DNA from 4 places in the Streptomyces sp. NPDC054842 genome. Region 4 is predicted to be linked to each of the others. Evidence: riboswitches for the same ligand, from Rfam matches in the RefSeq annotation. Region 4 holds a riboswitch; each other region holds the start of a gene.
The links. A riboswitch is a leader RNA that binds a small molecule or an ion and turns the genes downstream of it on or off. The one in region 4 is predicted to bind cyclic di-AMP.
Positions count from the first base shown of each region.

Region 1: linked by a shared signal. The riboswitch ahead of ACWGIS_RS04200 (hypothetical protein) and the one ahead of ACWGIS_RS07405 (M23 family metallopeptidase) in region 4 are both predicted to bind cyclic di-AMP.
Region 2: linked by a shared signal. The riboswitch ahead of ACWGIS_RS19335 (M23 family metallopeptidase) and the one ahead of ACWGIS_RS07405 (M23 family metallopeptidase) in region 4 are both predicted to bind cyclic di-AMP.
Region 3: linked by a shared signal. The riboswitch ahead of ACWGIS_RS03540 (NlpC/P60 family protein) and the one ahead of ACWGIS_RS07405 (M23 family metallopeptidase) in region 4 are both predicted to bind cyclic di-AMP.

Region 1 is NZ_JBSGZN010000003.1:237,136-244,679, reverse strand. It holds gene ACWGIS_RS04215 (SUMF1/EgtB/PvdO family nonheme iron enzyme) at 1-221, shown strand, start outside; gene ACWGIS_RS04210 (ATP-dependent nuclease) at 310-2,067, shown strand; gene ACWGIS_RS04205 (hypothetical protein) at 2,375-2,908, opposite strand; cyclic di-AMP (ydaO/yuaA leader) riboswitch at 4,297-4,468, shown strand; gene ACWGIS_RS04200 (hypothetical protein) at 4,476-4,736, shown strand; gene ACWGIS_RS04195 (hypothetical protein) at 5,244-5,720, opposite strand; gene ACWGIS_RS04190 (hypothetical protein) at 6,024-6,236, shown strand; gene ACWGIS_RS04185 (NAD(P)H-binding protein) at 6,479-7,135, opposite strand; gene ACWGIS_RS04180 (hypothetical protein) at 7,318-7,544, shown strand, end outside.
Region 2 is NZ_JBSGZN010000023.1:5,034-12,577, forward strand. It holds gene ACWGIS_RS19320 (bifunctional acetate--CoA ligase family protein/GNAT family N-acetyltransferase) at 1-2,462, opposite strand, end outside; gene ACWGIS_RS19325 (HPr family phosphocarrier protein) at 2,666-2,947, shown strand; gene ACWGIS_RS19330 (GntR family transcriptional regulator) at 3,211-3,906, opposite strand; gene ACWGIS_RS19335 (M23 family metallopeptidase) at 4,092-4,856, opposite strand; cyclic di-AMP (ydaO/yuaA leader) riboswitch at 4,869-5,031, opposite strand; gene ACWGIS_RS19340 (M16 family metallopeptidase) at 5,308-6,696, opposite strand; gene ACWGIS_RS19345 (M16 family metallopeptidase) at 6,693-7,544, opposite strand, start outside.
Region 3 is NZ_JBSGZN010000003.1:102,733-110,276, reverse strand. It holds gene ACWGIS_RS03555 (hypothetical protein) at 1-112, opposite strand, end outside; gene ACWGIS_RS03550 (NlpC/P60 family protein) at 261-1,334, opposite strand; gene ACWGIS_RS03545 (hypothetical protein) at 1,867-2,220, shown strand; gene ACWGIS_RS03540 (NlpC/P60 family protein) at 2,587-3,747, opposite strand; cyclic di-AMP (ydaO/yuaA leader) riboswitch at 3,755-3,926, opposite strand; gene pcrA (DNA helicase PcrA) at 4,390-6,873, shown strand; gene ACWGIS_RS03530 (M23 family metallopeptidase) at 7,013-7,544, opposite strand, start outside.
Region 4 is NZ_JBSGZN010000006.1:205,895-213,438, reverse strand. It holds gene lhgO (L-2-hydroxyglutarate oxidase) at 1-775, shown strand, start outside; gene trmB (tRNA (guanosine(46)-N7)-methyltransferase TrmB) at 872-1,771, shown strand; gene ACWGIS_RS07415 (PrsW family intramembrane metalloprotease) at 1,837-3,186, shown strand; gene ACWGIS_RS07410 (aldo/keto reductase) at 3,230-4,174, opposite strand; gene ACWGIS_RS07405 (M23 family metallopeptidase) at 4,234-5,280, opposite strand; cyclic di-AMP (ydaO/yuaA leader) riboswitch at 5,292-5,449, opposite strand; gene ACWGIS_RS07400 (PP2C family protein-serine/threonine phosphatase) at 5,715-7,106, opposite strand; tRNA gene ACWGIS_RS07395 (tRNA-Met) at 7,250-7,323, opposite strand; gene ACWGIS_RS07390 (alginate lyase family protein) at 7,417-7,544, opposite strand, start outside.

The DNA of each region.
Region 1 (7,544 bases), on a different contig from region 4:
TTTCGCCGTACGGCGTCTACGACATGGTGGGCAACGTATGGGAGTGGCTTGCAACGCCGACCACCCGCGGGCGGTACGAACTCCGCGGCAGCGCATTCACCAGTCCACTGTTCCGGGGAGCTCCCGCCGTTGCCAACGACGCCAACGAGACGATGCATGACGACGACACCGGGTTCCGCTGTGTAGCGTTGCCTGAGCAGATGACCGTCGGCAAGGGCTGATGGCCCGTGCGGCAGTTCATGGATCACGGGGGGTCAGCTTGGAAAGTCTTCAGTTTTCTGAGGCGGCCAAACTAGGAAGAAGGACCGGATGGAACCGATTGACGAGACGGGTAACGCATCCAATTTTTCAATCCATGTTCCATCTGTAAAGCTATCTGGAGGCTCCTCAATCACCCTCTCTGAAGCTGGGGTGACTGCCATTGTCGGGTCCAATAATTCCGGAAAATCGACACTTATTCGCGAGATCATCAACCATATCAAGCACGGCAGAAAGAATGCGAAACAACATGGTACGTCTTTCATTGTAGACGGCATTGATATTGCAACGCAGGGAAGTGCCGAAGACCTCCGGGCGTGGCTACATAAGCACTCGCGAAAGGTAATTAGAAACGGCCAAGATTTTTTCGTTCGCCCAGGCGTAGCTGAGGTCCACGCTGGCGTAGTCGACTGGCGCTACACAACGCAAATGTCCGACCTTGGCATTCAGGAGTTGTATGACCTTCTCGTTTTTTATGGAGACGCTTGGCAGAGAATTGCCGGTGTCAATCCCGTAGAGATGCGCGACATGTTCGATGCCCCGGCAACGTCACCTATGCACGTTCTGCAAGATAAAGAAGATCTCTTGGCTGAACTCTGCGAGATCAGCCTTGAGGTATTCGGCCAGACTCTGACGCTTGATCGACTCAGTAAACAGGTAAATCTGCGAGTTGGCGAGACTGGACTCCCGGCGCCAGCAATTGATAAAATCGATATTGGATATCGGGATGCCCTTTCAGGGCTGCCGAACTTGATGGACCAAGGGGACGGCATGAAGAGCCTTATCGGGCTCCTCCTGCCCCTGCTCACTTCGGCCTACCCTGTTGTCTTTATCGATGAGCCGGAAGCATTCTTGCACCCACCGCAGGCTATGGCGCTGGGGCGAATCCTCGGAGAGCAGGCGAGGTCGAAAAAGATCCAAGTAATTCTTGCCACGCATGATCGCAATCTCCTGTCTGGCCTTCTTCAGTCAGAGGTAGACGTCTCAATCGTTCGACTCGAACGACCCGTCGAAGGCGGAACAGAGGCTCATCAGCTAAACGTTAGGGAGTTGAAGGGAATTTGGGATGACCCGGTTCTTAGGTATTCTAATGTATTGGATGGGCTCTTTCATAAGGCTGTCGTGTTGGCTGAGGCGGAGAGGGACTGTCGATTCTATTCATCTGCCCTAGAGGAATACGCACCGAAGAATGAACTGCCTGCGCTCCCTGGTGATATTTTGTTCGTGCCTTGTGGGGGGAAAGACGGCCTTCCGCGCCTGGCTAAAGTTCTACGGTCTGTGAAAGTCCCGGTTGTCGCGAGCCCGGATCTCGATATCCTCAATGACAGGGGGAAAATCCGAATCCTAGTCGAGGCTATGGGAGGTGATTGGGGCTCATTGAAAGATGACTACGAAAAAGCCACTGCAGAATTCCGGCAGCCGCGAGAGGCTTTGCATATTTCGAATGTTTTGTCCGCACTTAATGGCGTCTTCTCCTCACGTCAAAATGAAGTATTTACGGCGACAGTGCGACATGAGTTCATGACGCAGTTGAGGAGTAAAGGGAACCCTTGGTCTGCTTTGAAAGAATACGGAGAATTGGCTTTCAAAGCAGACCCTAAGGTGGCGCAGAATTTGCTCAGAAGGCTTGATAATATGGGGATCGTTGCGGTGAGAGTGGGTGAGCTAGAGCGCTTCACTCCCTACCTCGGAGTCTCTAAAGGAGCTAGTTGGCTTCCTGCTGCTATCGAGGCTGGCGGACACAGAAGCGAGCCTGCCCGAAAGCACGTAGCCGCGCTGGTGAAGGCAGCAGTTGAGGTAAGTCAGTAAAGTGTTGAACCAGCAGTTCTTGCATAGAAGTTATGGCCAGCAGCGGTCGTTCAACATCGTGGTGGTCCAACCGCGGCCCGGCAAGCGGATGGCCGTCTACCACCGCGAGCGGAGCCATGCAGGGTTTGGGGCGTGATGGCTGCCTCGGCAGGCTGTGGGCCATGCGTGGGCCAGAGCCCAATGGAGATGACGTCGTGGACGTTCCCGCACAGGTCAGTCAGCTGGGCGCGCTGCAAGCGCGACGCTCTTGAAAACCGTCGTGGGCTGGCGGCGAAGCGAGAAGTGGCTGCCGCCCGCCCGATGCCGGTCAACTGCCTCCCGAGGATCTGCGAATGTCCGAGAGGCGGTACTGGCCCACCTCGGGGTCTTCAGGGCCATCCATCCCAAGGTCTCGCCGCATGGCTTCTCGCACATGCGCGTTCTCCCGCCAGAGCTCCGCGCGACAGACCCGGTAGGGCTCACCCCGGATGGTCGGTTCCTCTATGAGCCGGTCACGCATCGAGGCCAGGGCATCACACGCGGCCTCGGCCAGTTGAATGATCTCAGCTGAGGCAGTGAGTGACAGACACTGCCTGAGGCGCCAGATACCAGCGCCGTCGAGGGCTTGATGAAGCTCGCCATAGAGCACGTCGCCGGACGGAGGGTCGGGCCGCAGAACGATACTTCGCATGTCGGAGTGTCCGCGGCTCAGCGCCATCAGAAACTCCGAGTACACAGCCCTGCGCGTCTGCACAGCCTCCCGTTGCTGGTCGCGGCGCCAGCGGAGACGCTCGGCGATCAACGCCGCCCCCACGCCAACCACGGCTCCCGCCAGAGTGCTTACTGGTGATATCCAGTCCACTGCAAAATGCTACCCAGGCGCCCAGGGCTCGCTAACGCTACGGGCGTTCTCGGCCCGGGGGGCCAACATCCGCATGGTGGGATCGCCCCTGCTCCCCCCAGACGTCCTCCAGTGGCGGGACGGGCGGGAGAAATTACTGGTCCGTCTCCCCAATTAATGGCCCGGACGATAGCTGAGGCTGCTGAGAGTCCTCGCGGCCGGCTCCTACCAGGGGTGGGCGGCCTCGTGTAAGGGCTTAAACGACATCATGCCTGGGTTCGTACTGATCACTTGGGACACCGCCCGAGGGACGGTCTTGAAATCTGCCAACCGCAGTCCTCGCTGTCCTGCGGGCGGGACAGCGACCGCCATGACCGCGCGCCAGGACACGCTGGTGAACGGGGGAGGCGCCCCTAAAGGGTGCCCACCCCGCCCGAACCCACAGTCGAGTTACTTGCCTTGCGTCTGATAGTGCATCGTCATGATACGTCCGGTCTTTACGACCATTGTTCCCGCCTTGTACAGGCGCAGGATAAGGCACTTGGTGCCATTCTGGTTGATTCCTGGTTCGATGGACAGAATTTCTGCTGTCTTGCCGTTCCACAACTTCAGGTGGTCACCCGCCTTCAACTTCTTCGCCGGCTTGCGTACTGGTGTGCTGATGGTTATCTCCTCCTCTCAATCAACTACCTCCATCATCGCATCCACCACTGACAAACAGGCACGATCCATTCCACTTGTAAACGCAGAAGCGCCAGACTCCGCCAGCGAAACCGAGAACTTGTCGGGGCCAGCGCCGAGGCAAACCACTGATAGCCCGAGCGAGAGCTGCTTGCATTGAGGCCACACGTTTCGAAGGTTCGACCATTAGGCGGCCATGCAAGCTGCGGAGCCTGTGGAACTGAGCGAGGCAACGATGATCGCGATAACTGCAAGCTACATACGCCGCGGATGCCCACGGGTAATCCCGTTGGACCCTCATTTCAGACTTTTCGATGAATGCTCTTCTGACCAGCGGGACTAAACTGGTAGGTAACTTGCGTGGCGCAAGGGCGCGTCTGCCCGCATGCGCGCCCCCAGTGCACGCAACGCGCCACCTTTGCCCCGGAAGCCGTACACGTCTGCCCCACGGTGAAGCGCGTTGAGGGCGGCTAGGGCACCGTCGAGCGAGGTTCTACGCGCATCCACGTGCTGTTACCTACGAAGCCAACTCATGGACCGTCAGCATCCGTTTACACGACCAGAATTAGTATGATTATTGCGTTCAACGAGAGCCGCGTGAGTAAGCCCACAGATAGCGATTTCCGTTGGGATTTTCGCTCGCTTGTGAGTCAAGATCCAGGCTAACGACAAGCCCCCACCTCAGTAACGGTGCGGCCGTCGGGGTGGATGCCGAGTCCTGCCGCTGCCCTGATGCTCTGTCGATCACACATGGAGACGGCAGGAGTGGGGGACCCAGCGTGACGGTCCGCCGGAGCAGCTTTCCGGGTGGGCCTTGGGGTGAAGCCGCAGCAGCGGCCGGGCTACTTCGCCAGCCCGAATCCGACAGGTCATCCTTCACAGGCAGCTGACGAAGGATCAGGTTGCGATGAGTGCGGCGCATGGAAGCACGCATGGTTCAGGTACCGGCAACCCCGGTGCCAGCAACGAGAATGATGGGAAGATCCGAAAGTTCGAAGCCGTGATCATCCTTTTGGTGGGGATGATCGCCGGGATGGGCGCCGGAATCACAGCACGGACGATGGGGCACCTGCCGTACTTCGGGGCCGTCGTCATGGGAGTTGGGGCGGCATTCGCGCTACCCGGATTCCTCATCATGATCATCAAGTACGTCCGCAACCAGTCCTGATCGCTCAGGACAACCGTGGCTCTACCTAGTCCCCCGGCATCCATCAGGAGCGGCTAGGGCAACCACACGGCGATCCCGTGTGAGAGACACAAGCAGACGCGTGGAGAGACTCTGGCACACAAGCCGGAGTCTCTTTTTCATACCTCTGACTCGCGGACTTCCAGTTCAGAGGCGCAGTCTCACTGGTCGAAGTTCGCGCTGGTGAAAGGCCGTGGTGGACGAAGAATGCGCAGGGCGGACCTCGCTGGGTCAGGCCGCCGTGCTGCTCGGTTGTGCGACTTGAGGCGACGGGGGATTCCCCCGTGCGTCCCCCGAACGACGTGACGCAGAACGAAAGGCCTGATCAGGCAGCGTTGGGCGAGCCCTCTGTAAATCTGCCGGCTCAGCCTTCCCAGGTTCGAATCCTGGCGCCGCCACATGAAGGCAGACCCCCTCGGGTCAGGTTGTTCACCTGGCCCCAGGGGGTCTCTTCGTTTTCACGACTGTAGGGCCGCTGCCCGCGCCCGCTTACACGTCGTACTTGCCCGACACCACGGCCAGCGTCCAGTTCACGGCGCCTTTTGTCTGGACGGACAGCTTCTCGGTGACCGAGTCCGTGTACACCTGGCCGATGGTTTCCGGCCCGCCGCAGCGAATCCTGGTGGCGTCCTCCTGCGGGGCATCGCGGTGGGCGATGCTCATCGAGCCTCCGCCGGTGCAGGTCGCGTAGACGGTGTAGACGTCTGTCTCCGGCTTGAAAGCCGGCAGGTCGGCGTCGCCGGTTCCCTGGGTCGTAGGTACGAGAACCTTCGCGCCGGCAGGCAGTTCGAATGCGGACGGCGTCCCGCTCGGGCGGTCGTCAGTCTCGGAACCGCTGCTCGACTCGGTGCTTGATTGAGCACCGTGCGGGGCGGGCTCGGCTCCGTCGCCCTTGCCGGTTCCCGAGCAGCCTGCGGTCAGCAGCAGGACGAGCAGGCCGGCGGGCACTGCGCTGCTACGGCCCATTGGCCACTCTCCTCGGGATACGCGCCCAGTCCTGGGCCGTGACGCGCTGCGGAACGACCAGCGGCGGGATGATCATCATGCACGGATGTCGACGCCTTCCACGCATCGTCAGCAGAACGGCCTTGCTGCTCCTTCCGCGTGCTCAGCAGTTGCGGTCCCCTCTCGTTTCGCGGATGCACACGCCCACGGGCTCGGGGGCGTGTGCAGGGCGATGCCGTCAGGTGTCACCGGGATGAGCGGAGAAACGGCGGCGTCCCCATCGGGCCGCCCGGAACGTGTCGGGCGCCGGGCACACTGGACCCCATGTCGTCCCGTCGCAGGAAGTGTCCCGAGTGCCGTCGCGAGATCGCCGTCGTCGCGGGACGGTTCGCGCGCCACGACCCGGCCGGGGCCCGGGGGAGCGGTGAGCTGGTCTCATGTCCCGGGTCGCGCAGGCAGGCCGAACTCGGGACGGCCCAGCCGGCGCTCGACGGCTACGTCGTACCGGACTTCCCCGGCCAGCTGCCCCTCTTCTGACCAGCGGCGGACGCCCGGCGCCCGACCATGCGCCGCTGACCGGTGCCCTCGTCGTGATCCGTCGGCTAGGGCCGCTCACCGTGGACTCGTCGTCGTGGTCCGTCAGCGAGGACCGCTCACCGTGGGTCTCGTCATGGCACTGGCTCGTGCTCGTGGTCCGTCGGCGCCGAGCCCGAGGGCTGCCGGGACGCGGGACGCGAAATGCCTCCCCGCTCGCCCCGCTCTCCTAGTTGCCCGCTTTCCTAGTTCCCCGCCACCGACTTCACCGCCACCGAGACCGGCGCCGAGCCGTTGATCAGCTCCAGGGTGAGGCCCGCCGTCGCCGGGGTGTCCACCAATTCCGCGAGTACCGCCGCGACGTCCTCGCGGGGGACCGAACCCCGGCCGGTGGACGCCTCCAGGCGGACGAGGCCCGTGCCGGCGTCGTTCGTCAGGGCGCCGGGACGCAGGATCGTCCAGTCCAGCGCGTCCCGGCTCCTTACGTACTCGTCCGCCTCGCCCTTGGCGCGCAGGTACGCGTCGAAGATCTCGTTGCCCTGGTGCGCGGAATCGGCGCCCATGGACGAGACGACGACGTACCGCCGTACGCCGGCCAGCTCCGCCGCGTCCGCGAACAGGACCGCCGCGGCCCGGTCCACCGTGTCCTTGCGGGCCACGGTGCTGCCCGGACCGGCTCCCGCCGCGAAGACGGCCGCGTCGGCGCCCCGCAGATGCCCGGCGACCTCCTCGACCGAGGCGGACTCCAGATCGCACACGATCGGCTCGGCGCCGGCCTCGCGCAGATCGTCGCCCTGTTCCGCACGGCGGATGATGCCCGCCGCCTCGTCCCCGCGCGCGGCGAGCAGGCGCTCCAGCCGCAGCGCGATCTGACCATGACCTCCAGCAATGACAATGCGCATGATTCCGACCGTACGCCCGGGTGGGCTCATTCGCCGCACAACCCTGTGGACGACTCGTGGGTCGTATCAGTGATCACTGTGAATTCAGAGGTCGTCGTACGCCGGACGAGCCACGGGGGCCGTGCGGAGCGGTACGGCCTCGTAAGGAGACCACCATCACCGCCATACGCAAGACCGTCACCGTGGCCGGCTGTGCCGCCGTCCTCTTCGCCACGGCGGCCGGCTGCGGCACGGTCGAGAACCTGACCGCCGGTCAGAAGGTCGACCACGCCGTCGACCGGCTCGGTGAACAGAAGTCGCTCGGCGTCGAGTTGCGCCTGGACGCGACCCCCTCGGCGCTGACCTCGCTCTCGGGGGACACCGACGAGATGCCCGAGGAGTTCGCCGACTTCATCGCCGGACTGCGTGT
Region 2 (7,544 bases), on a different contig from region 4:
GGCCGCAGCTCCTCCGGCGTGCCGAACAGCTCGGTCAACTCGGCGTACGCCCGCCGCAGTTGCTCCTCGTCGGCGAGGTCGAGCCGGACGCCTCCCAGGTCGGCGCGGTGGCGCAGGTGCGGGGCGGTGGCCTTGAGCGCCACGGGGTAGCCGAGGGTGCGGGCGGCCTCGGCGGCGTCGTCGGGCGTGGGCGCGGGCAGGGCTCTGCGGACGGCGATCCCGTACCGCGCGAGCAGGTCGCACGTCTGGTCCGGGCCCAGCGTGAGCCCTTCGCTGTGCGCGAGGAGTCCGTCGATCAGCGCGGCGGCGCCCCGCTCGTCGATGTCCTCGCACTCGGGGACCTTGCCGGGGTCGGCGGCCTCACGGCGCCACTGGGCGTACTTCACCGCCTCGGCGAGGGCGCGGACGGCCCGCTCGGCGGCGGGGTACGCCGGGATGAGGCGGGGGCCCGGGCTCGTGGCGGGGGCGTCGCCGGACGGGCGCTCCGCCGGGCGCGGCGGCCCGGCGGTCCGTTCGGAGGGTGCCGGTGAGATCCGGGCGCCGGCCGGCTGGGGGGCGGTGCTCGCGGCGGCGGACAGCGCCTCGGCGAGACCGCCCAGCTCGACGTGGACGACGAGCACCGGTTTGGCGGGGGCCGCCGCGGCGGCGGAGCGCAGCGCCTCGGCCAGCGCCGCGTCGGCGGCCGAGGTCTCCCCCACCGCCGGGATGGCGGTCACCACCACGGCGTCGCAGTCGTCGTCGGCCAGGGCGTGGGCCAGCGCGGCGTGGAAGTCGTCCGCCGAGGCCGCCGTGGTCAGGTCCAGCGGGGGCAGCGGGCGCAGTCCCTGGGCGAGGCAGGCGTCGTAGGTGAGGAGCCCGAGCGACTCCGAGTTGCCGAGGATCGCGACCCTGGGGCCCTGCGGGAGGGGCTGGCGGGCCAGCAGCAGGCCCGCGTCGACGAGCTCGGTGATCGTGTCCACGCGGATGACGCCGGCCTGCCGCAGCAGTGCGGAGACGGTCGCGTGCGGGAGCCGGGTGGCCCGTACGGCGTGGCCCTGCGGGGCCGCCCCGCCGTGCCGCGCTCCCTGGACGACGACCAGCGGCTTCGCCGCCGCGGTCCGCCGGGCGAGCCGGGTGAACTTGCGGGGGTTGCCGATGGACTCCAGGTACATCAGGGCGACGTCGGTGTCGGGGTCGTCGTACCAGTACTGGAGCACGTCGTTGCCGGACACGTCCGCGCGGTTGCCGGACGAGACGAACGTGGACACGCCGGTGACGCCCGTGACGCCGCCGCCGCGCCGGTGCAGCCGGGACAGCAGCGCGATGCCGATGGCCCCCGACTGGGCGAACAGGCCGATCCGGCCGGCGCGCGGCATCTCCGGGGCGAGTGAGGCGTTGAGGCGCACCCGGGGGGAGGTGTTGATGACCCCGAAGGCGTTGGGCCCGATGATGCGCATGCCGTACGTGCGGGCCTGGCGGACCAGCTCGCGCTGGCGCTCGCGTCCCTCGGGGCCGCTCTCCGCGTATCCGGCGGAGACCACGACGAGTCCCTGCACGCCGTGCTCGCCGCATTCGGCGACGATCCCGGGCACGTGTTCCGCGGGGACGGCGACGACCGCCAGGTCGACGGGCTCGGCGATCTCCCGGACGGAGCGGTGGGCCGGGACGCCCTCCAGCTCCTTCTCCTCGAACGCCCGGTTGACCGCGTACAGGCGGCCGGTGAAGCCGGCGTCGCGCAGGTTGTCCAGGACGCTGCGGCCGACTCCCCCGGGTGTGCGGCCCGCTCCGATCACGGCCACCGAGCCCGGTGCGAGCAGCCGCTGCACGGACCGCGCCTCGGCCCGCTGCTCCCGGGCCCACTGGACGGCGCGCGAGCGGTCCGTCGGCTCCAGGCCGAACTCCAGGCGGACGACGCCGTCCTCGAAGCTGCGCTTCTGCTGGTACCCGGCGTCCGTGAACACCTTGATCATCTTGCTGTTGGCCGGCAGCACCTCGGCGGCGAACCTGCGGATGCCGCGCTCCCTGGCCACCGCCGCGATGTGTTCCAGGAGGGCCGAGGCGACGCCGCGCCCCTGGTGGGCGTCCTGGACGAGGAAGGCGACCTCGGCCTCCTCGGAGACGGGGGGCGCCTCCCCGCCGTCGGGGCCGGCGGGCGCGGGGTGGGAGGAGGCGGGCAGTCCGTCGGCGGTGATGCGGTCGTAGCGCACGGTGGCGATGAACTCGCCGCCGATGGTGGCCGCGAGTCCGACGCGGTCCACGAAGTCGTGGTGGGTGAAGCGGCGGACGTCCTTGGCGGACAGGCGCGGGTAGGGCGCGAAGAAGCGGTAGTACTTCGACTCGTCCGAAACCTGCTCGTAGAAGCTGACCAGCCGTTCGGCGTCGTCGACGGTGATGGGCCGGATCCGCGCGGTGCCGCCGTCGCGCAGCACCACGTCGGCCTCCCAGTGGGCGGGGTACTCGTGCCGGTCCGACGACGTCTGCATGGGGCCCAGCGTACGGCTCGGGTCCGACACCGTCGCGGGGCAGGCCGAGGGCGCGACACCCCCCGGGGGCGGGTCCGGCGGCGGCTTCGGGGGCATCCTGGAGGCGGAGTCCGTCCGGGCCCCGTTCGCGGGCCGCCGGGACACGCTCCACCGTATGGGACACTGGTCTAGACAACCCTGAAACACTCGAAGGGCAGCATCACATGGCTGAGCGCCGCGTCAACGTCGGCTGGGCCGAGGGCCTCCACGCCCGCCCCGCCTCCATCTTCGTCCGGGCGGCCACGGCCTCCGGCGTCCCCGTGACGATCGCCAAGGCGGACGGCGACCCCGTCAACGCCGCGTCGATGCTCGCGGTCCTCGGCCTGGGCGCCCACGGCGGCGAGGAGATCGTCCTCGCCTCCGGCGCCGAGGGTGCGGACGCCGCGCTCGACCGTCTGGCCAAGCTGGTCTCCGAGGGTCTCGACGAGCTTCCCGAGACCGTCTGACCCCGCGGACACCCGCGTGCGGCGAAGCCGCGTCGGCCCGGACCGGGCCGACGCGGCTTCGCTGCTTTCCGTGCACCCGCCGGAAGTCCCCCACTCCCGTCCGGGCCTTTTCCGTACACCGCCCCCGGCCTTTTCCGCGCACGGCCCGAACCCGACGTCCGGAGCATGCGGAAAAGGCGCCCCCGTGAATTGGCGGCGCACGGAAAAGAAGGCAGCGGAATTACTTCCCCGCCGCATATCCCTCTTTGTATACGGCGCTTCTGTTAATGCCGCAGGCCCGACGTGTTTACGGGATGTTGCGAAGTCCTCACACGGTCCGCGAGGTCGCCCCGGCCGTGCGCGCGGAAGCGGTGCGAGGAGCCGGCACGCTCGGTGTGCAGCGCGGTGATCGCGCGGGCCCGCTCGCTGTCCCCGCGGGCGACGGCGTCCACGATGCCGCCGTGCTCCGCCCAGGACTCCGCGGGGCTGGCCGGGGCGTCCACCGCGTACATCCAGGCGATCTTGTGCCGCAGCTGGGCGAGCGTCGACGTGAGCGCGGGGCTCCCGGACGCCTGCGCGAGCGTCTCGTGGAACCAGCTCCCCAGGGACCGCAGATCCTCGCTGTGGCCCCTCCTGGCCCGCTCCTGCCCCAGCCTGACCAGCCCCCGCAGCACCTTGAGGTGGGCCTCGGTGCGGCGCTGCGCGGCCCGCGCGGCACCCAGCGGCTCCAGCAGCATCCGCATCTCCAGGAGGTCGGCCGCCTCCTGCTCGGTGGGCTCCGCCACGCACGCGCCCGCGTGCCGCCGCGTGACGACGAAACCCTCGGCCTCCAGGGTGCGCAGCGCCTCGCGCACCGGGACGCGCGAGACGCCGTAGCGGCGGGCGAGCAGTTCCTCCGTGAGCCGGCCGCCGCGCTCGTAGACACCCGCGACGATGTCGTCACGGATCGCCGTGCATACCGAGTGCGCCGGAATGCGCATGAGCGGACCTCCGCCTTAATCCTCGCGAAACGCCGTCGATTGACGTCCGTTCAGTGACTCTATTGCAGCGGGAGTCAATTTCCGACGGCGGACCGGAATCCAGGGATATTTTTTGGACAGACGGCCGTTCGAAACGACGAAGGCCCCGGCTCGACGAGCCGGGGCCTGCTGAAGTCGTACCGGTGTCAGAGGCTGACGCCGTGCGAGCGCAGGTACGAGACGGGGTCGATGTCCGAGCCGTACTCGGCCGTCGTACGGGCCTCGAAGTGGAGGTGGGGCCCGGTGGTGTTGCCGGTCGACCCGGAGAGGGCTATCTGCTGTCCCGGGGTGACCGTCTGCCCCTCGGTGACGCTGATCGACGACAGGTGGCCGTACATGGTGTACGTGCCGTCGTGCATCTTGATGACGACCTGGTTGCCGTAGGCGCCGCCCCAGCCGGTCGTGACGACGGTGCCCGCGCCGACGGCGTGGACCACGGTGCCGGACGCGGCGTGGAAGTCGACGCCGGTGTGGCTGCCGGAGGACCAGAGGGTGCCGCCGGTCTTGTAGCCGGTGGAGACGTAGGAGCCGGAGATCGGCGAGACGAAGGTGTTGAGGCGCTTGCGCTCGGCGGCGCGGGCGGCGCGCGCCTTGGCCGCGCGCTCCTCCTTGACCTCGGCCAGCGCCCGCTGCCGCGCGGCCTCCTCGGCCTTCTTCAGCGCCGCTGCCTCTTCGGCGGCGTGCTGCTGGGCGGCGGCCTGCGCGTCGATCTGCTCGGCGACCGTGTCGCCGATCGTGATGGCCTGGGTGAGTCCGGTCTGCTGGACGGCGGTGTCCGCGGCGAACGCGGGGGCGGCCAGGGTTCCGATGACACCGGTGGTGGTGAGCGCCGCCACGCCGGCCGCACTCTTGGTGGTCCGCGTGATCCGGCTCGGACGACGATGCTTCCCGGTGGCACGGGTGAACGCCATGAAGGGGCTGGTCCTTTCCTTCCCTCTCGCCTACCGGGTTAGCTGACGGGTTCGGAGCAGGAAGGTCTCCTACGGGCCTCCTCCGCGGGGAAGGACGCCCGATTCACCCCAGGGACTGCGATGGGTCCCCGGCTCCCCTGGCTCGCGCCGTACGGGGACTCGGCGATGACTGTCCGGTGCCGCGGACGCGGCGCACTGCCTGACGAACAGCCGGATCGACGCTAAGGGGGCCGTCTTTCGATCGACAAACGGATCGCGGTTTTTGTAGCGCATGCCACAGGGCAGAAGGGCAACCGCCTAGCAATACGGACATATTGAGGACGAAGCCGGGGTAAGCGCGCGCGAAACCCCGGACGGCGGCGGTCAAACGCGAGGACCCCGGCGACCTTTCGGTCACCGGGGCCCGTTCTCCGCACCGCTCTGCCGGGCGGGTACGACTCTCCGCGGGGCTCTACTCGGCCCGCACGACGGTGACTTCACCGATGCCGAGCGCCTTGACGGGCTCCGCGATCTGCGCGGCGTCGCCCACCAGGACCGTCACCAGCCGGTCCACCGGGAAGGCGTTCACGACCGCGGCGGTGGCCTCCACCGTGCCCGTCGCGGCGAGCTGCTGGTAGAGGGTCGCCTGGTAGTCGTCCGGGAGGTGCTGCTCGACCTGGTCCGCGAGCGTGCTCGCGACCGCCGCCGCCGTCTCGAACTTGAGCGGGGCGACCCCCACCAGGTTCTGCACGGCCACATCGCGCTCCGCGTCCGTCAGACCCTCCGCGGCGAGCGTGCGCAGGACCTTCCAGAGGTCGTCCAGGGCGGGACCCGTGTTGGGCGTGTCGACGGAGCCGCTGATGGCGAGCATCGCGGCGCCCGAGCCGTCCGGGGCCGAGCGCAGCACCTGGCCGAACGCCCGCACTCCGTAGGTGTAGCCCTTCTCCTCGCGCAGGACGCGGTCCAGGCGCGAGGTGAGCGTGCCGCCGAGGCAGTAGGTGCCGAGCACCTGGGCGGGCCACACCCGGTCGTGCCGGTCGGCTCCGACGCGGCCGATGAGCAGCTGCGTCTGCACGGCACCCGGGCGGTCGACGACGACCACCCGGCCCCGGTCGTCGGCGGTCACCGGCGGCACCGGGCGCGGCTCGGCCGACGAGCCCGTCCAGGCGCCGAGCGTGTCCGCGAGCAGCGCGTCCAGGTCGACGCCGGTGAGGTCGCCGACGATCACGGCGGTGCCGGTGGCGGGGCGGACGTGCTTCTCGTAGAAGGCGCGGACGGCCGCCGCGTCGATCTTCTGGACCGTCGCCTCGGTGCCCTGCCGCGGTCGCGACATGCGCGAGGTGGCCGGGAACAGCTCCTTGGAGAGCTCCTTGGCGGCACGGCGGGCCGGGTTGGCGGCCTCGTGCGGGATCTCGTCGAGCCGGTTGCGCACCAGCCGCTCGATCTCGCTGTCCGCGAACGCCGGGGCCCGCAGCGCGTCGGCGAGCAGCCCGAGCGCCTTCTCCAGCCGGGAGACCGGGACTTCGAGGGACAGGCGTACGCCCGGGTGGTCGGCGTGCGAGTCGAGGGTGGCGCCGCAGCGCTCCAGCTCGGCGGCGAAGTCCTCGGCGGAGTGCTTGTCGGTGCCCTCGGAGAAGGCGCGGGCCATGATCGTGGCGACACCGTCGAGGCCCGCCGGCTCGGCCTCCAGGGGCGCGTCGACGAACACCTCGACGGCGACGACCTGCTGGCCGGGGCGGTGGCAGTGCAGGAGCGTCAGGCCGTTGTCGAGCGTGCCGCGCTCGGGCGCCGGGAACGCCCACGGCTTGGCCTCGCCCGCCTGGGGACGCGGGTGGAACTCCATGGTCGCGAGCTCGGTCACTTGGCCGACTCCTCGTCCTCGTCGGTGGCTTCGGCGGCCTGCGCCTCTTCGGCGGCGACGGGCTCGTAGACGAGCACCGCGCGGTTGTCGGGGCGCAGCCGGGCCTTGGCGACCTCCTGCACCTCCTCGGGGGTGACGGCGAGCACCCGCTGCACGGCGGTCAGGGCCAGCTGCGGGTCGCCGAACAGGACGGCGTAGCGGCACAGTTCGTCGGCGCGGCCGGCGACCGTGCTGAGCCGGTCCAGCCACTCGCGCTCCAACTGGGCCTGGGCGCGCTCCATCTCCTCGGCGGTGGGGCCCTCCTCGGCGAACCGGGCGAGCTCCTCGTCCACGGCCGCCTCGATGACCGGCACCTCGACGTCGCCGGACGTCTTCACGTCGAGCCACCCCAGGGAGGGCGCCCCGGCGAGCCGCAGCAGGCCGAACCCGGCCGCGACGGCGGTACGGTCCCGGCGTACGAGGCGGTTGTAGAGCCGGGACGACTCGCCGCCGCCGAGGACGGTGAGCGCCACGTCGGCCGCGTCGCACGCGCGCGTGCCGTCCTCGGGGAGGCGGTAGGCGGCCATCAGCGCGCGGGCCGGGACCTCCTCCTCGACGACCTCGCGCAGCTGCTCGCCGATGACCTCCGGCAGGGAGCCGTCGCGCGGGGCGGGCTTGCCGTCGTGCCCGGCGATGGAACCGAAGTACTTCTCGACCCAGACGAGCGTCTGCTCCGGGTCAATGTCCCCGACGACCGACAGCACCGCGTTGTTGGGCGCGTAGTAGGTGCGGAAGAACGCGCGGGCGTCCTCCAGGGTGGCCGCGTCCAGGTCCGCCATCGACCCGATCGGGGTGTGGTGGTACGGGTG
Region 3 (7,544 bases), on a different contig from region 4:
TTCGCGCCCGCAACTCCTCCAGGGCCCGCCCCCGGTCGGCCAGCAGGGCCGACCGGTCCGGCCAGGTCCGCCGCTGCCACGGCGGCGGAAGCGGCAGGAGCGAGTGGGACATCGGGACCTCTCGGACGGCTACGGGCGGCGATGCCGCTGGACCACGACGGACGGTGCGCGACTTCGGTCGACGCTACCGCGCGAACGTGGCCATGCCATCAGCGCGTACCCGCGTCCGGCTGGAATCCTCCACCTGCCGTACGGGGTCCTCACACCACCCGCGTAGCCCCAGCAAACGGCATCTCGTCGATCGGGGCCAGGCGTACCGGCGCCGAGGGGTTGGGGGCGTGGATCATCCGGCCGCCTCCGACGTAGATGCCCACATGGCTGATTCCCGAGTAGAAGAAGACCAGGTCCCCCGGCTGGAGTTCGGCGCGGGAGACCCGCCGGCCGGCCCCGATCTGGGCGTACGTCGTGCGCGGCAGTGACACCCCGGCGGCGCGGTACGCGGCCTGGGTGAGGCCCGAGCAGTCGAAGGCGTTGGGACCGGTGGCGCCCCACACGTAGGGGCTGCCGAGCTTCTGATAGGCGTACGCGACCGCCTCCGCCGCCCGGGAGTTGGGCGCCTTGGCCGGTGTGGCGGCGGTGCCGGAGGGGAGGGCCGCCGCCGTCTCGCGTGCGCCGGCCCGCGAGGCGTGCCCGGTGCCGCCGTCCGCGGAGAGCCGCGCGCGCTGCTCGTCCGTGAGCCGGGAGAGCAGCCGGCGTGCCTCGGCGAGCTTCGCGTTGATCGCCTTCTTCTGCCGCTTGAGCTCGGCCTGCCGGGACGTGAGGGAGGTCAGCTCGACGCGGGCGGCGCCCCGCAGCTGTTCGATCTCACGCAGTTGCTTGCGTACGCGGGCCACGGCTGAGACCTGCCGGCTTCCGGCGCGCTCGGCGAAGGCGGCTCCGTCGAGGTAGCGGTCGGGGTCGTCGGACAGCGCGAGCTGCACGGCGGGGTCGAGGCCGCCGCTGCGGTACTGCGCCGTGGCGATCGAACCCAGCGCGTCGCGGGCCGAGTTGAGGCGGTCGGTCCTGCGGGCGGCCTCGTCGCGCAGCGTCCTGAGCCGCCGTTCCCCCTTGTCGGCCTTCTCCTTCGCCCCGTTGTACCTCTCGGTGGCGACCTCCGCCTCCTGGTACAGCTTGTCGACCTTGGCCTCGACCTGGGCCGGGGAGAGCTGTGGTTCGGCGTACCCCGTCCCCTCGAAGGCGGTGGCCGTCGCCGCGCCCGCGAGGGCGAGGGTGGCGGCGGTGCGGGCCGTCTGGCCGCCGAGCGAGCGTGGTCTGGGCTTGCGGTGCGATGCCACGAGGGCACACATCCTTTCGCGAAGACTCGTTCCGCACGGCCGCCCGGCGGGGCACGGTGACGCGTCCGGCGACGGCCCGCACAGGGGGAGCGGGCCGCCGCCGGACCTTTCGGCGGAAGCGACCGGTTGCCGCCCCTGGCCCGGGCGGCGGTGGAGAGCCGGTCACCTGGGGGAGGACGCTAAACCTGAGCGTGAGCGGCCGGTGACGCCATGTGCGGAAGTGGCGCGAGAGGTCCGCCGGGTGACCGGATGTGACCGCGCTCCGGGCCCGTGGCCGTCACCTTGACGCTGAGTGCTGACCGATGAGCGGGTTCTCCGACGGGGCCGGAGGCGCTGGTGCTATGAGACCACTGGGCGGTCGCGTGAGGTGGCGCGAGGCCGCCGAGGCGGGGGTGAGCACTGCGACCGGCGGGACCGGAGGGACGGCGGGCTCCCAGGCACCGAGGGCCGGTGGACCGGTAGGCGCGGCCGCCGCAGCCGGAGGGAGGGGCGGTGAACGGCGGCTCTCGGAGCCCCGATTAGGCTCCGGCGCATGGACGTACTCATCCATCTCTTCGTCGGCCTGCACATCATCGGCATCGCCGCGCTCCTCGGCGGCTTCCTCACCCAGGTGAAGGCGATGGGCCAAGGCACCGCCCGGTTCGTCCCCGCGATGCTGCACGGCGCGCTCACCATGCTGGTCACCGGAGTCGTGCTGGTCGGTCTCAACCAGGCCGACGACAACGCGCTCGACAACATCAAGCTCGGCGTGAAGCTCGCCCTGCTGATCGTGATCCTCGGGCTCGTCTACGTGAAGCGCGACGAGGAGAAGGTCGACAAGGGCGCCTTCGCCGCGGTCGGCCTGCTGACCACGGCGAACATCTTCATCGCGGTGCTCTGGACCTGACGTCCGACCTCTGACGTGACCTCTGCGCTCCGACCTCCCGTCCGACGCCCGGGGCGTTCGGGACGACCGGGCCGAGGACAGGACCGGGATCAGGGTCTCGGCGCCGTCGCGCCGGTGGCACGCCCCCGGTCGTCGCCGGTCCGCGCCAGGCGTACCCCGTCGCACCAGCGGGACTGACGGCCGGGCGTCCGGTGCGAACCGAAGGCCGCACCGGACGGACCGCAAGACCGCGGCGGGTGCCGGCACGGGTCCCGCCCCCGACGCCGGGCGCGTCCCCTGCGCGGGACACGTCCCCCGCGCAGGGCATGTCCAACTACGCGGGGCACATCCCGGCGCCGGGCGGGTCCCGTACGCCAGGCAGGTCCCCTACGCGGGGCGCACCACGCTGTGGATCGACGACTCGCCGTCGTAGTAGATGGACTCCTCGCGGACGTACGCGCCCGGCTTCGGCGCGTGGATCATCATGCCGTTGCCGATGTAGAGACCGACGTGGCTGATGTCGTCGTAGAAGAAGACCAGGTCACCGGGCTTGATGTCGGAGAGCGGGACCGTGGTGCCCGCCTCGACCTGGTCCCAGGTGGTGCGCGGCAGGGAGACGCCCGCGGACTTCCAGGCGGCCTGGGTGAGACCGGAGCAGTCGTAGGAGTCCGGGCCCGTCGCGCCCCACACGTACGGCTTGCCGATCTGGGCCCGCGCGAAGGCGATGGCCTTGTCGGCCTTGGTGGCGTACGCCGGGTCCTGGGTCGTGGTGCCCGAGCCGCCGTCCGAGGCGCCCTGGTCCTGCTGGGCGGCCTGCTCCTGCTCCTGCTGCTCCTGCGCGGCCGCCTGCTGCCTGGCCAGTTCCTCGGCCTTGCGCTCGGCCTCCTCGCGCTTCTTCTCCTCGATCGCCGCGAGCCGCGCCTTCTCCTCGGCGGTGAGCTCGGAGAGCAGTCCGCGGGCGTCGGCGAGCTTGCGCTGCACCTCGGCCTTGGTCGACTTGAGCGTCCGCTGCGAGGTGGTCAGCTTCTCCAGGCTCTCGGAGGCCTCCGCCCGCTTCTTCGCCGTCGCGGCCTGCTCGGTGACGTAGTCGTCCACCGCCACCTTCTGGCGGCTGGTGAGGCGGCTCATCAGCTGGGTCTGGTCGAAGTAGTCCTGCGGGTCGTCCGCCAGCAGGAGGGTCGCGGTGTCGGGGGCGGCGGCCCCGGTGCGGTACTGGGCGGCGGCGTACGAACCCAGTTCCTCGCGCGCGGTGTTCAGCTTCTCGGTGCGCTGGGCGACGTCGTCCAGCAGGGTGTCGACGCGCCGGCGCTGCTGGGAGCTCTTCTCCTTGGCCGCGTTGTACTTCTGGGTGGCCGTCTCGGCCTGGTGGTAGAGGTCGTCCACCTTCTTCTGGACTTCCTCGAGGCTCGGCCTGGGTTCGGCCGAGGGCGCGGCGTTCGCCGTCTGCGAGAGCAGGGCCACGGACGTGAGGGCCGCCGTGGCGAGACCCGGGGCCCGGACACCCGCTACGCGCGTTCCCGCAGGACGCCATTTGCGATGCGACGCCAAGAGAGGCGACTCCTTCCACGATCCGCCTACCGAGTTAGCTGTCGGGTTCGGGCGGGTGGTTCGGAAGGTTTGCCCTACGGTCCGCGCCCGACAAGGCGGCCGGACCGATTCACCCCAAGGTCGGTGGGTCCCCGGCTCCGGCTGCCGCGAGGGCGCGCCGGATTCGGCGGAGGCCGCGCGGCCCGGCGACGTTCGCCGGTTGGGTCGGGCGGCCTGACCGGCACGCTAGCCAACGCGTGTGGCTCCTGTGAAGGTTGATGTGCGATATGCCCGATACGTTTTCGTGACCTTTTTCGCGGGCACCGGGTTGCCGGGCCGCCGTCGATCGTTTTCGGTCGATTGTCCGGACATGTTCTCCCGCGTCGGCGGGCGTGGTGTGCGTCTCGTCCGGCCGTCACCCGAGGTGACGGGGCGGATCCGGACGGCGAGAGCGGCCCGGCGGCGGGTCCCGTGCCGGACGGGGCGGCACGTCTTCCCGCCGGGGCGAAGCGGCGGGCCCGGTAAGGGAAACGGCCGCCGTACCGCGCCGGGCGGCCTGCGCGGGCGGCGGGGCGGCGGTGACCGGCGGGCCGGTCCCGGAATGCGGCGGAGTTCTCGAGGTGGCCGCGGGGTGTCAGTGGGGCGGCCTAGACTCGGAAGGCGATGAGCAGCCTCTTTGACGACAGCTTCCTGGCGGACCTCAAGCCCTCCGGGGCCCACGAGGAAGAGCCCCCGCCGCCGCCCGAGGACGGGACGCCGGAGCACCTCCCGGACGACCTGTTCGGCGGCCGCTTCGACGTGCCCCCGAGCAGGGACGCGTACTACCGCGACGGCGCCGCGCGCCCCGCGGTGGACCCGGCGGCGCTGCTGGACGGGCTGAACGAGAACCAGCGGGCGGCCGTGGTGCACGCCGGCTCCCCGCTGCTCATCGTGGCCGGCGCCGGATCGGGCAAGACCCGCGTGCTCACCCACCGCATCGCGTACCTGCTGGGCGAGCGCCATGTGCACCCCGGCCAGATCCTCGCGATCACCTTCACGAACAAGGCCGCGGGCGAGATGAAGGAGCGGGTCGAGCAGCTCGTCGGCCCGCGGGCCAACGCGATGTGGGTGATGACCTTCCACAGCGCCTGCGTCCGCATCCTGCGCCGCGAGTCGAAGAGGCTCGGCTTCACCTCGTCGTTCTCGATCTACGACGCCGCCGACTCCAAGCGCCTCATGGCCCTGGTCTGCCGCGACCTGGACCTCGACCCGAAGCGCTTCCCGCCGAAGTCCTTCAGCGCCAAGATCAGCAACCTGAAGAACGAGCTGATCGACGAGGAGGACTTCGCCGCCCAGGCCACCGACGGCTTCGAGAAGACCCTCGCCCAGGCCTACGCCATGTACCAGTCGCGGCTGCGCGAGGCCAACGCCCTCGACTTCGACGACCTGATCATGACCACGGTCAACCTGCTGCGCGCCTTCCCCGACGTCGCCGAGCACTACCACCGCCGCTTCCGGCACGTGCTGGTCGACGAGTACCAGGACACCAACCACGCCCAGTACGCCCTGGTCCGCGAGCTCGTCGGCACCGCCGGGCACCCCGTGGACGTCCCGCCCGCCGAGGGCGACCTCGGGCCCGCGGAGCTGTGCGTCGTCGGTGACGCCGACCAGTCGATCTACGCCTTCCGCGGCGCGACGATCCGCAACATCCTCCAGTTCGAGGAGGACTACCCGGACGCGACGACGATCCTCCTGGAGCAGAACTACCGCTCCACGCAGACGATCCTCAGCGCCGCGAACGCCGTCATCGAGCGGAACGAGAGCCGCCGCCCGAAGAACCTGTGGACCAACGCCGGCGCCGGCGCCCGGATCACCGGCTACGTCGCCGACACGGAGCACGACGAGGCCCAGTTCGTCGCCGACGAGATAGACCGTCTCACCGACGCGGGCGACGCCAAGGCGGGAGACGTCGCCGTCTTCTACCGTACGAACGCCCAGTCCCGTGTCTTCGAAGAGGTCTTCATCCGCGTCGGCCTGCCGTACAAGGTCGTCGGCGGCGTCCGCTTCTACGAGCGCAAGGAGGTCCGGGACGTCCTCGCGTACCTGCGCGTGCTGTCGAACCCGGAGGACTCCGTCCCGCTGCGCCGCATCATGAACGTGCCCAAGCGCGGCATCGGCGACCGGGCGGAGGCCATGATCGACGCCCTCGCCCAGCGGGAGAAGATCAGCTTCCCGCAGGCGCTGCGCCGCGTCGACGAGGCGTACGGCATGGCGGCCCGCTCGACGAACGCCGTCAAGCGGTTCAACACGCTGATGGAGGACCTGCGGACGGTCGTGGAGTCCGGCGCCGGTCCGGCCACCGTCCTGGAGGCCGTCCTCGAACGCACCGGCTACCTGGCCGAGTTGCAGGCGTCGACGGACCCGCAGGACGAGACCCGCATCGAGAACCTCCAGGAACTCGCCGCCGTGGCACTGGAGTTCGAGCAGGAGTCCGGCGAGGGCGAGGCCGCGGGCAGCCTCTCCGAGTTCCTGGAGCGGGTCGCGCTCGTCGCCGACTCCGACCAGATCCCCGACGAGGAGGACGGCAACGGCGTCATCACGCTGATGACCCTGCACACCGCCAAGGGCCTCGAATTCCCGGTTGTCTTCCTCACCGGCATGGAGGACGGCGTCTTCCCGCACATGCGCGCGCTCGGCCAGACCAAGGAGCTGGAGGAGGAGCGGCGCCTGGCGTACGTCGGCATCACCCGCGCGCGGGAGCGGCTGTACCTGACGCGGTCCTCCATGCGCAGCGCCTGGGGCCAGCCGTCGTACAACCCGCCGTCGCGCTTCCTGGAGGAGATCCCGGACGCGCACCTGGAGTGGAAGCGCAAGGGTTCCATGGGCCCGGTGTCCTCGGGGCCCGTCTCAGGGGTGGCGGCCTCGCTCTCCTCGTCGCGCTCGCGGTCCGCGGCCTCGGGCGCGTCCGGCTTCGCGACGCGGCGCGGTGTCGCCGAGAAGCCGGTGGTCTCGCTCGCCGTCGGCGACCGGGTCACGCACGACCAGTTCGGCCTCGGCACGGTCGTCGGCGTGAAGGGCACGGGCGCCAACGCGGAGGCGACGGTCGACTTCGGTGAACCGAAGCCGAAGCGGCTGCTCCTGCGGTACGCGCCGGTCGAGAAGCTCTGACGCGAAGGCCCTGGAGGGTCCGGCTCGCCCAGTTGACGGGCGGGCCGGGCAACGGGCCAAAGACGGGGACCAGTTGACGGGCAGGCCGGTCAACTGGCCGGGGGCGGGGACCAGTTGGTGTCCCCGTCGGAGTGAGCGATCAGGTCGGGTCGATGCCGTGGCTCCGCAGCCACGGCAGCGGGTCGATCGCCGAGCCGCCGGCCGGGCGGACCTCGAAGTGCAGGTGCGGGCCGGTCGAGTTGCCCGAGTTCCCGGAGAACGCGATCGGGTCGCCCGCCTTCACGGTGGCCCCCGAGGCGACCCGGTACGTCGAGAGGTGGCAGTACCACGTCTCCGTACCGTCCTTGGCGGTGACGATCGCCATGTTGCCGTACGCGCTGTTCCACTGCGTGCGCACGGTGCCGTCGGTCGCGGCCATCACCGTCGTCCCGTAGGAGACCGGGAAGTCGATGCCGGTGTGCACGGACATCCAGTTGATGCCCGACTGCCCGTAGTAGGCGCTGAGCCCCTTCTGGGCGACCGGCAGGGCGAACTTGGGGCGCAGCCGCTCCTTGCGGGCCGCCTCCTCCGCCGCCTTCTTCTTCTCCGCCTCCTGCTCGGCCTTCAGGTCGATGCGTTCCTGCGTCCGGCTCGCGCGGTCGGCGAAGTCGTCGGCGTCCGCGGAGAGGTTG
Region 4 (7,544 bases):
CGGGACGACGGGGATCTGCGACTACGTCGCCGTGGCCCGCCGGCTCGCGGAGTCCTCCGGTGCCGAGATCCACTACGGCGCGCGGGTCGTGCGCGTCGACCGGCGTCCCGAGCTGGGCGTCGCCGTCCGGACGGCCGACGGCCGGATCGTCCGCGCGCGCGTGCTGGTCAACTGCGCGGGGCTGCACTGCGACGAGATCGCCCGCCTCGCCGGGGACGACCCGGGCATGCGGATCGTCCCGTTCCGCGGCGAGTACTTCACGCTGGCGCGCCCCGAGCTGGTGCGGGGACTGGTGTATCCGGTGCCGGACCCGGCGTTCCCCTTCCTCGGGGTGCACCTGACCCGGGGCATCGACGCGAGCGTGCACATCGGCCCGAACGCGGTGCCCGCGCTGGCCCGCGAGGGGTACGGCTGGGGCACCGTCCACCCGCGCGAGCTGGCGGCGACGCTGGCCTGGCCGGGCTCCTGGCGGATCGGCCGCCGGCACTGGCGGTACGGGGCCGGGGAGCTGCGCCGCTCGGTGTCCAGGACGGCGTTCACCGAGGCCGTCCGGCGGCTGCTGCCGGCGGTCACCCCGGACGACCTGATACCGGCCCCGGCGGGCGTCCGCGCCCAGGCGGTCCTGCGGGACGGGACGCTGGTGGACGACTTCCTGATCCAGGAGCGCCCCCGGACGGTCCACGTGCTGAACGCACCGTCGCCCGCGGCCACGGCCTCCCTCCCGATCGGCCGCGAGATCGCCCGCAGAGCCCTCAAGGCCCTGACCCAGCCCTGACAGCGTTGAACACCCACCGCCCGAGCCCGCCCGGGGGCGGCCCCGCATGCCGGGGCGGGAGGCGTGGGGAGCCGTCCGCCGTAAAATCGACTCACTGTGTCTGATTCCCTCAACGCCCCCGAAGAGCCCCGGCCCGCCGCCGAGGGCTCGCCGCGCCCGTCCCGAGCCAAGGGCGAGCCCCGCTTCCCCGACGGACCGAAGCCCGATCCCGCCGGTTCGCACTTCGAGCGCCGGATCCGGAGCTTCCAGCCGCGGCGCAGCCGGGTGACGGCCGGACAGGCGGACGCGCTGCGGCGGCTGTGGCCCAAGTGGGGACTGGACATCGACGGGCGCCCCCTGGACCTCGCGGAGCTGTTCGGCACCGACGGTCCCGTCGTCCTGGAGATCGGCTTCGGGATGGGCGAGGCCACCGCCCTGATGGCCGCCGCGGACCCCGGCACCGGCATCCTCGCTGTCGACGTGCACACGCCGGGACAGGGCAATCTGCTGAACCTCGCCGACCGCAACGGGCTGTCCAACATCCGGGTGGGCAACGGCGACGCCATCATCCTGCTCCGCGAGATGCTCGCGCCGGACACCCTCGGCGGACTGCGCGTCTACTTCCCGGACCCGTGGCCGAAGAAGCGCCACCACAAGCGCCGCATCATCCAGCCGGAGTTCCTGACCCTCGCCGCGACCCGCCTGAAGCCGGGCGCCGTCCTGCACTGCGCGACCGACTGGGAACCGTACGCCGAGCAGATGCTCGACGTGCTGACCGCGCACCCGGACTTCGAGAACACCCAGCCGGACGGCGGTTACGCGCCACGCCCCGGCTTCCGTCCGCTGACCCGTTTCGAGGGCCAGGGACTGGACAAGGGCCATGTGGTGCACGACCTGCTGTTCCGCCGCGCGGAGAAGCGGGCCGGACACCGGCAGGACGGCCCGCCCGGACACCGGTCCGGGAACCGGGACGAACGCCGAGAAGAACAAGCCGAGCAACCCCCCACCGGCGACTGACGCACCGCACGGCCCCACCCGGGTGCCGTCGCGGACAGCGCCCCTCCCTCGTTAGGGTCGATGCCGTGGCCACCTTTCCTCCGTACCCGACGTACCCCACCGGCTCGGCCGACGGTGCGCTGCGGCATGCGCACTGGTGGCAGCACAGATGGGTGCGTTACGGCGCCCTGATCACCCTGCTCGCGCTGTCCGGGCTCGTCATCCTGGCGCTGGTCCGCCGGCAGACCGGCACCCAGGGCTTCCTGGTGGGCCTCGGGCTCGCCGTGCTGCCCGTCCCGCTCCTGCTGGCCGCGTTCCGCTGGCTGGACCGCGTCGAACCGGGCCCCTGGCGGAACCTGCTCTTCGCCTTCGCCTGGGGCGCCTGCGCGGCGGCGCTGATAGCGATCGTCGCCAACAGTTTCGCGACCCGGTGGATAGCGACCGCGACCGCGGACCCGGCCGGCGCCGACACCCTCGGCGCCACCGTCATAGCGCCCGTCGTGGAGGAATCCGCGAAGGCCGCCGCCGTGCTGCTGGTGTTCCTCTTCCGCAGACGGGACTTCACCGGGATCGTCGACGGCGTCGTCATAGCCGGGGTGACCGCCACCGGCTTCGCCTTCACCGAGAACATCCTCTACCTCGGCAACGCCTTCGGCACCGACCAGCTCAACGGCGACCGGGGCCTGGCCTCCGTGACCGCGGCGACCTTCTTCGTGCGCGTGGTGATGTCCCCGTTCGCGCACCCGCTGTTCACCGTCCTCACCGGCATCGGCTTCGGCGTCGCCGCGCTCTCCGCGGAGCGCCGGCGGCTGCGCCGGGTGCTGCTGCCGCTGTCCGGACTGATCCTGGCCATGGGCATGCACGCCATGTGGAACGGCTCGTCGTCCTTCGGCGAGTACGGCTTCTTCGCGGTCTACGCGGCCTTCATGGTCCCCGCGTTCGGCCTGCTCACCTGGCTGGTGATCCGGACCCGCCAGCGGGAACTGCGCACGGTCCGCGCGGAACTGCCCGCCTACGCCGTCGCGGGCTGGCTGACGGCGCCCGAGCCGTTCGTCCTGGGGTCCATGCGGGCCCGTCGGCTGGCCCGCGACTACGCCGCCCACCACTTCGGCAAGGCCGCCGCCCGCTCGGTCGCCCAGTACGAGGCCTACGCGACCTCGCTGGCGTTCCTGCGGCACCGCGGGCGCCGTGGCCGCGCGGGCGCCGACTTCGTCGTACGGGAGAGGGAGCTGCTGCACGAGCTGTGGCGGCGCCGGGAGGTCGCCCGGCCCTCCCTCGCGTACGCGGCCCGGGCGTCGGCACCCGCGGTCGTACCGCCCTGGCCGCCGCTGTACGCGCCGCCGCCCGTCCACCCGTACGCCGGCCCCGCGGCGTCGTACCCGGCGCCCCACCCCGGACACGACCCCTACCCCTCGTACAACCCGTACCGCTCGTAGCGAGACCGGGAGCGGAGCCGGCGGGCCCGCAGCGGGGTACGGCCTAGGCGGACGCCTGCGTCAGCCTGGCGACCTCCGCGTCCGTCAGGGTCAGGTCGGCCAGGCCGAGGAGCGCCGGGAGCTGCTCGACCGTCCGCGCGGAGGCGAGCGGCGCCGCCACCGTCGGCCGGCCGGCGAGCCAGGCCAGGGCGACCGTGGCGTGCGGGACGCCCCGGGACCCGGCGATCTCGTCGAGCGCGGCCAGCACCCGCTTCCCGCGCTCGGTCTCCAGGTGCTTGCCCGCGCCGGCGGCCCGCGCCGAGTCGACCGTCGTACCCGGGCGGTACTTGCCGGTGAGGAAGCCGGAGGCCAGGGCGTAGTACGGGACGGCGGCGAGGCCGGAGCGGGAGGCGATCTCCTCCAGCGGGCCCTCGTAGGTCCGCCGCGAGACGAGGTTGTAGTGGGGCTGGAGGGCGATGTAGCGGACCAGGCCCTCGCGGTCGGAGAACTCCAGCGACTCCTGGAGCCGCTCGGGCGAGATGTTGGAGGCACCGACGGCGCGCACCTTGCCGGCCCGCACCAGCTCGTCGAGCGTGCCGATGATGTCCTCGACGGGGACCGAGGGGTCGTCGTAGTGCGTGTAGTAGAGGTCGATGTAGTCGGTGCCCAGCCGGCGCAGCGAGGCGTCGGCGGCGGCCCTGAGGGTGTCGGGCGCCAGCCCCTTGTACGCCGGATGGGCGCCGGCCTTGGTCGCGAGAACGACGTCGGAGCGGTTGCCGCGCGCGGCGAACCACCTGCCGATGACGGTCTCCGACTCGCCGCCCTGGTTGCCGGGCGCCCACGAGGAGTAGGTGTCCGCGGTGTCCACGAAGTTGCCGCCGGCCGCCGCGTAGGCGTCCAGAACGGCGAAGGACTGCGCCTCGTCGGCGGTCCAGCCGAAGACGTTGCCGCCGAGGGCGAGCGGGAAGACCTCTAGGTCCGACGGGCCGAGCTTGCGGAGGGAAGTCATGGACGACCCCAACACCGCGGGCGGTGCCGCCTATTCCGCGCGCCCGGCCGGACGGGGACCTACGGGTTGAGGCCCTTGCTCTGCAGCCAGGCCATCGGGTCGATGCCGGTGGCGGCGCCGCCCGGGTGGACCTCCATGTGCAGGTGCGGCCCGGTCACGTTGCCCGTCGCGCCCACCCGTCCGATGACGTCACCGGTGGCGACCTTCTGGCCCACGCTGACGCTGATGGACGACTGGTGGCACAGCCAGACCTCGGTGCCGTCCTCCAGGGTGAGGATGGTGCGGTAGCCGTACGAACCGGCCCAGCCCGCCTCGGTGATGGTGCCGGTGTGCACGGCCTTGATCAGCGTGCCGGTGGGCGCCGCGAAGTCGAGGCCGGTGTGGTAGCCGGAGGACCACATGGAGCCCGAGTCCATGAAGCGCGACGTGAGCGTGTACGACGAGGTCGGCAGTGCGTAGCTCTTGGCGAGTTCGGCGAGGCGCTCCGCCTCGGCCTTCTCCTTGGCCTCCTGCTCCGCCTTCTTCTTGGCGGCGGCGGCCTTGGCCTCGGCCTCGTCCTGGGTCTTGGCTGCTTCCTCGGCGGCCTTCTTGACCGCGGCCGCCTGCGCCGCCTCGGCGGCCTTGAGGTCGACCTGGTCCTGCTGCGACTCGGCCTGCTGCATGATGCGGGCGCGCAGGGCCTCGCCCGCGTCGGCGCCCTGCGCGGCGTCCGAGGTGGTCAGTCCCGCACTGGTCAGCGGGGTGGCGGAGCCCTCCGGCGCGCCGGAGTCGGCGTCGTCCGATATCAGGCTCTTGGCCGAATCGGCGACCGACGACAGGTCGGGCATCGAGATGGAGACCGGCGGCTTGCCGCTCTGCGCGGTGGCCATGCCGCCCGCGCCGACGGCGGCGATGACGCCGACGCCGAGGACGGTGGAGCTGCGGGCGAGTCCTCCGCCGCGCTGCTTGGAGACGCGGTGCCGGCCACGGACGGGACGGACGGAATCCTCGGTGGGATTCCACTCCTCCCAGGGGCCCTCGTCGGTGCCGCGGCCGTAGCCGAAGGTGTTGCTCTGCTGGTCACTCGGCGCGAACGAGGTTGACTGGGCAGGCCGGTTGGACGCCACGTGGGCGCGCTCCTTTCCTTCCTTCTCGCCTACCGGGTTAGCTGACGGGTTCGGAGCAGGAAGGTCTCCTACGCGCGTCAACCAGGGCGCACTGCACCGCGGAAGACGCTCGATTCACCCCAAGTTGGTGGTTCCCCGGTTCCCTTGCGGAGTTCGGCGCGTGCGCACGGAGCCATCTCTTGTGACGGCTGGGACGACCGCGCTGCGTTATCGAACGTTAATAGACTCGGGTCCCGTATTCCAAGCTGTTCCGACTGATCATTAACGTCTTCGCCACGGACTTACGGGTCACGGGCGGTGAAAACCGGGCGAGTTGACCCTGCGAGCTAAACCTCTTTTTCGCTGACGGTTCGTCAGTTGTTATGCAGAGTGGCGTTGTCCGATCACCGGCGGTGACCGCGCCGCGCGAGGGCGCGCGAAGACGCGTCGGTGGCTCATGGCCGCCGTACGGCCAGCAGCGCCAGATCGTCCGTCGTCCCGTCGCCCGTGTGCCGGTGCACGTCCTCGATGAGCGTGTCGAGCAGCGCCTCCGGGTCGCGGAAGGCCCGTCCGGCGAGACGGGCCGCCGGATCGTAGAACCGGCCCTCCGGGTCGCGCGCCTCCGACAGCCCGTCGGTGTAGCAGAGCAGCGTGGCCCCGCCCGGGAACGGCACCACGGCGGCGCGGTCGGGCCAGGTGCCCAGTTCGCCCATCCCGAGGGGCAGCGCGGACTCCAGCGCCTGGAGCGTGCGCAGCGTGCCGTCCGCGTGCAGGAGCAGCGGCGGGGGATGGCCGCGGTTCACGACGCGCACGAGGCCGTCCCCGTGCGGGATCTCCGCGAGGACGGCCGTGGTGAACCCCTCGAAGGCGTCCAGCCCGTCGCGCCGCGTGCCCTCGCGCGCCAGCGCCCGCTCCAGACGCTGGGCGACCGCCTCCAGCGTCGACTCGTGCTCGGCCGCCTCACGGAACGCCCCGATGACGACCGCGACCGCCGTCACCGCGCCCATCCCCTTGCCCCGCACGTCCCCGACGACCAGCCGCACCCCGTACGGGGAGTCCTGCACCGCGTACAGGTCGCCGCCGATGAACGCGTCGGCCTGCGCCGCCTCGTAGCGCGCCGCCACCCGCAGCCCGCCGATCTGCTCCTCCGGCCGCGGCACCACGGCGCGCTGGGCGGCCTCGGCGATCTCCCGGGCGGAGGCGAGCCGCCGGTCGGTGCGGCGGACGAGCATGTTGATGAGCACGGCCAGGACGGTGACGGTCGCCACGGTGACCAGCTCGGTGACCGCGTCCACGTGCGCGACGATCCCGAGGTCGATGTGCACGGCGAGGACGGCGGCGACCGCGGCGAGGCCGGTGAGGACCGTGCCGCGCAGCGAGAACAGCGGAGCGGCGACCAGGGGCGCGGCGGTGAAGAAGGGGGCCGCCGTGAACTGCGACGGGGTGAGGTAGTCGTAGAGGATCCCGGCGGTGATCAGCAGCGCGGGCAGTACGCGGACGGCGGCGCGCGCGTACGAGATCCGGCGGGCAACGGGCTCCCCGGGGCCGGGCGGTGACGGGTCGCCCAGTCCCGGGTCGGGCACCGGATCGCCGGGCAGCCGTCCCCCGGCCCGCTCGCGCCGTTCGGGGAGGGGCCGCCGGTCCGGGCCGCCGTCCAGGGTGGCGGCGCCGGGCAGGGGGCCGCCGTCGGGCACGGGGTCGCCGTCGGGCACGGGGCCGCCGTCGGGCACGGGGCCGCCGTCAGGCACGGGGCCGCCGGGGTCCGGCGCGGACCGGTGGTCGGCGTCGGGGAACCGGCCGCCGGCCCCGCCGGCCTCCGGCCCTCGCGCGCCACCTCGCTGCCCCACCCGTCCAGGTTTCCCGCGGCGGGGACGGGCGGCGACCGGTGTGGACCGACCGGATGACACCGGCGGGAGCGCCACCGGGCCCGGACCGGGAAACGACTCAGGGCCGGAACTCGATGATCCGAGTTCCGGCCCTGGGCCTTCAGTAGCGGGGACAGGATTTGAACCTGCGACCTCTGGGTTATGAGCCCAGCGAGCTACCGAGCTGCTCCACCCCGCGTCGTTGAGACCAGTGTACGCCATCGGCGGGGGCGCGGGCGCACACCCGGTCCCGGCCACCCCCGCGACCTGGGATTTCGGCCGCTGCCGGGGATCAGGCGGCCGGGTTGCCGGCGTGGGTCAGGGTCTCCCACGACACGAACAGGTCGTCCGTTCCGGCGGGCCGGGTCCGCTCGACGAGCCTGCGGGCGGCCGGGACGCGGACGTCGAGGCGGCCCTCCA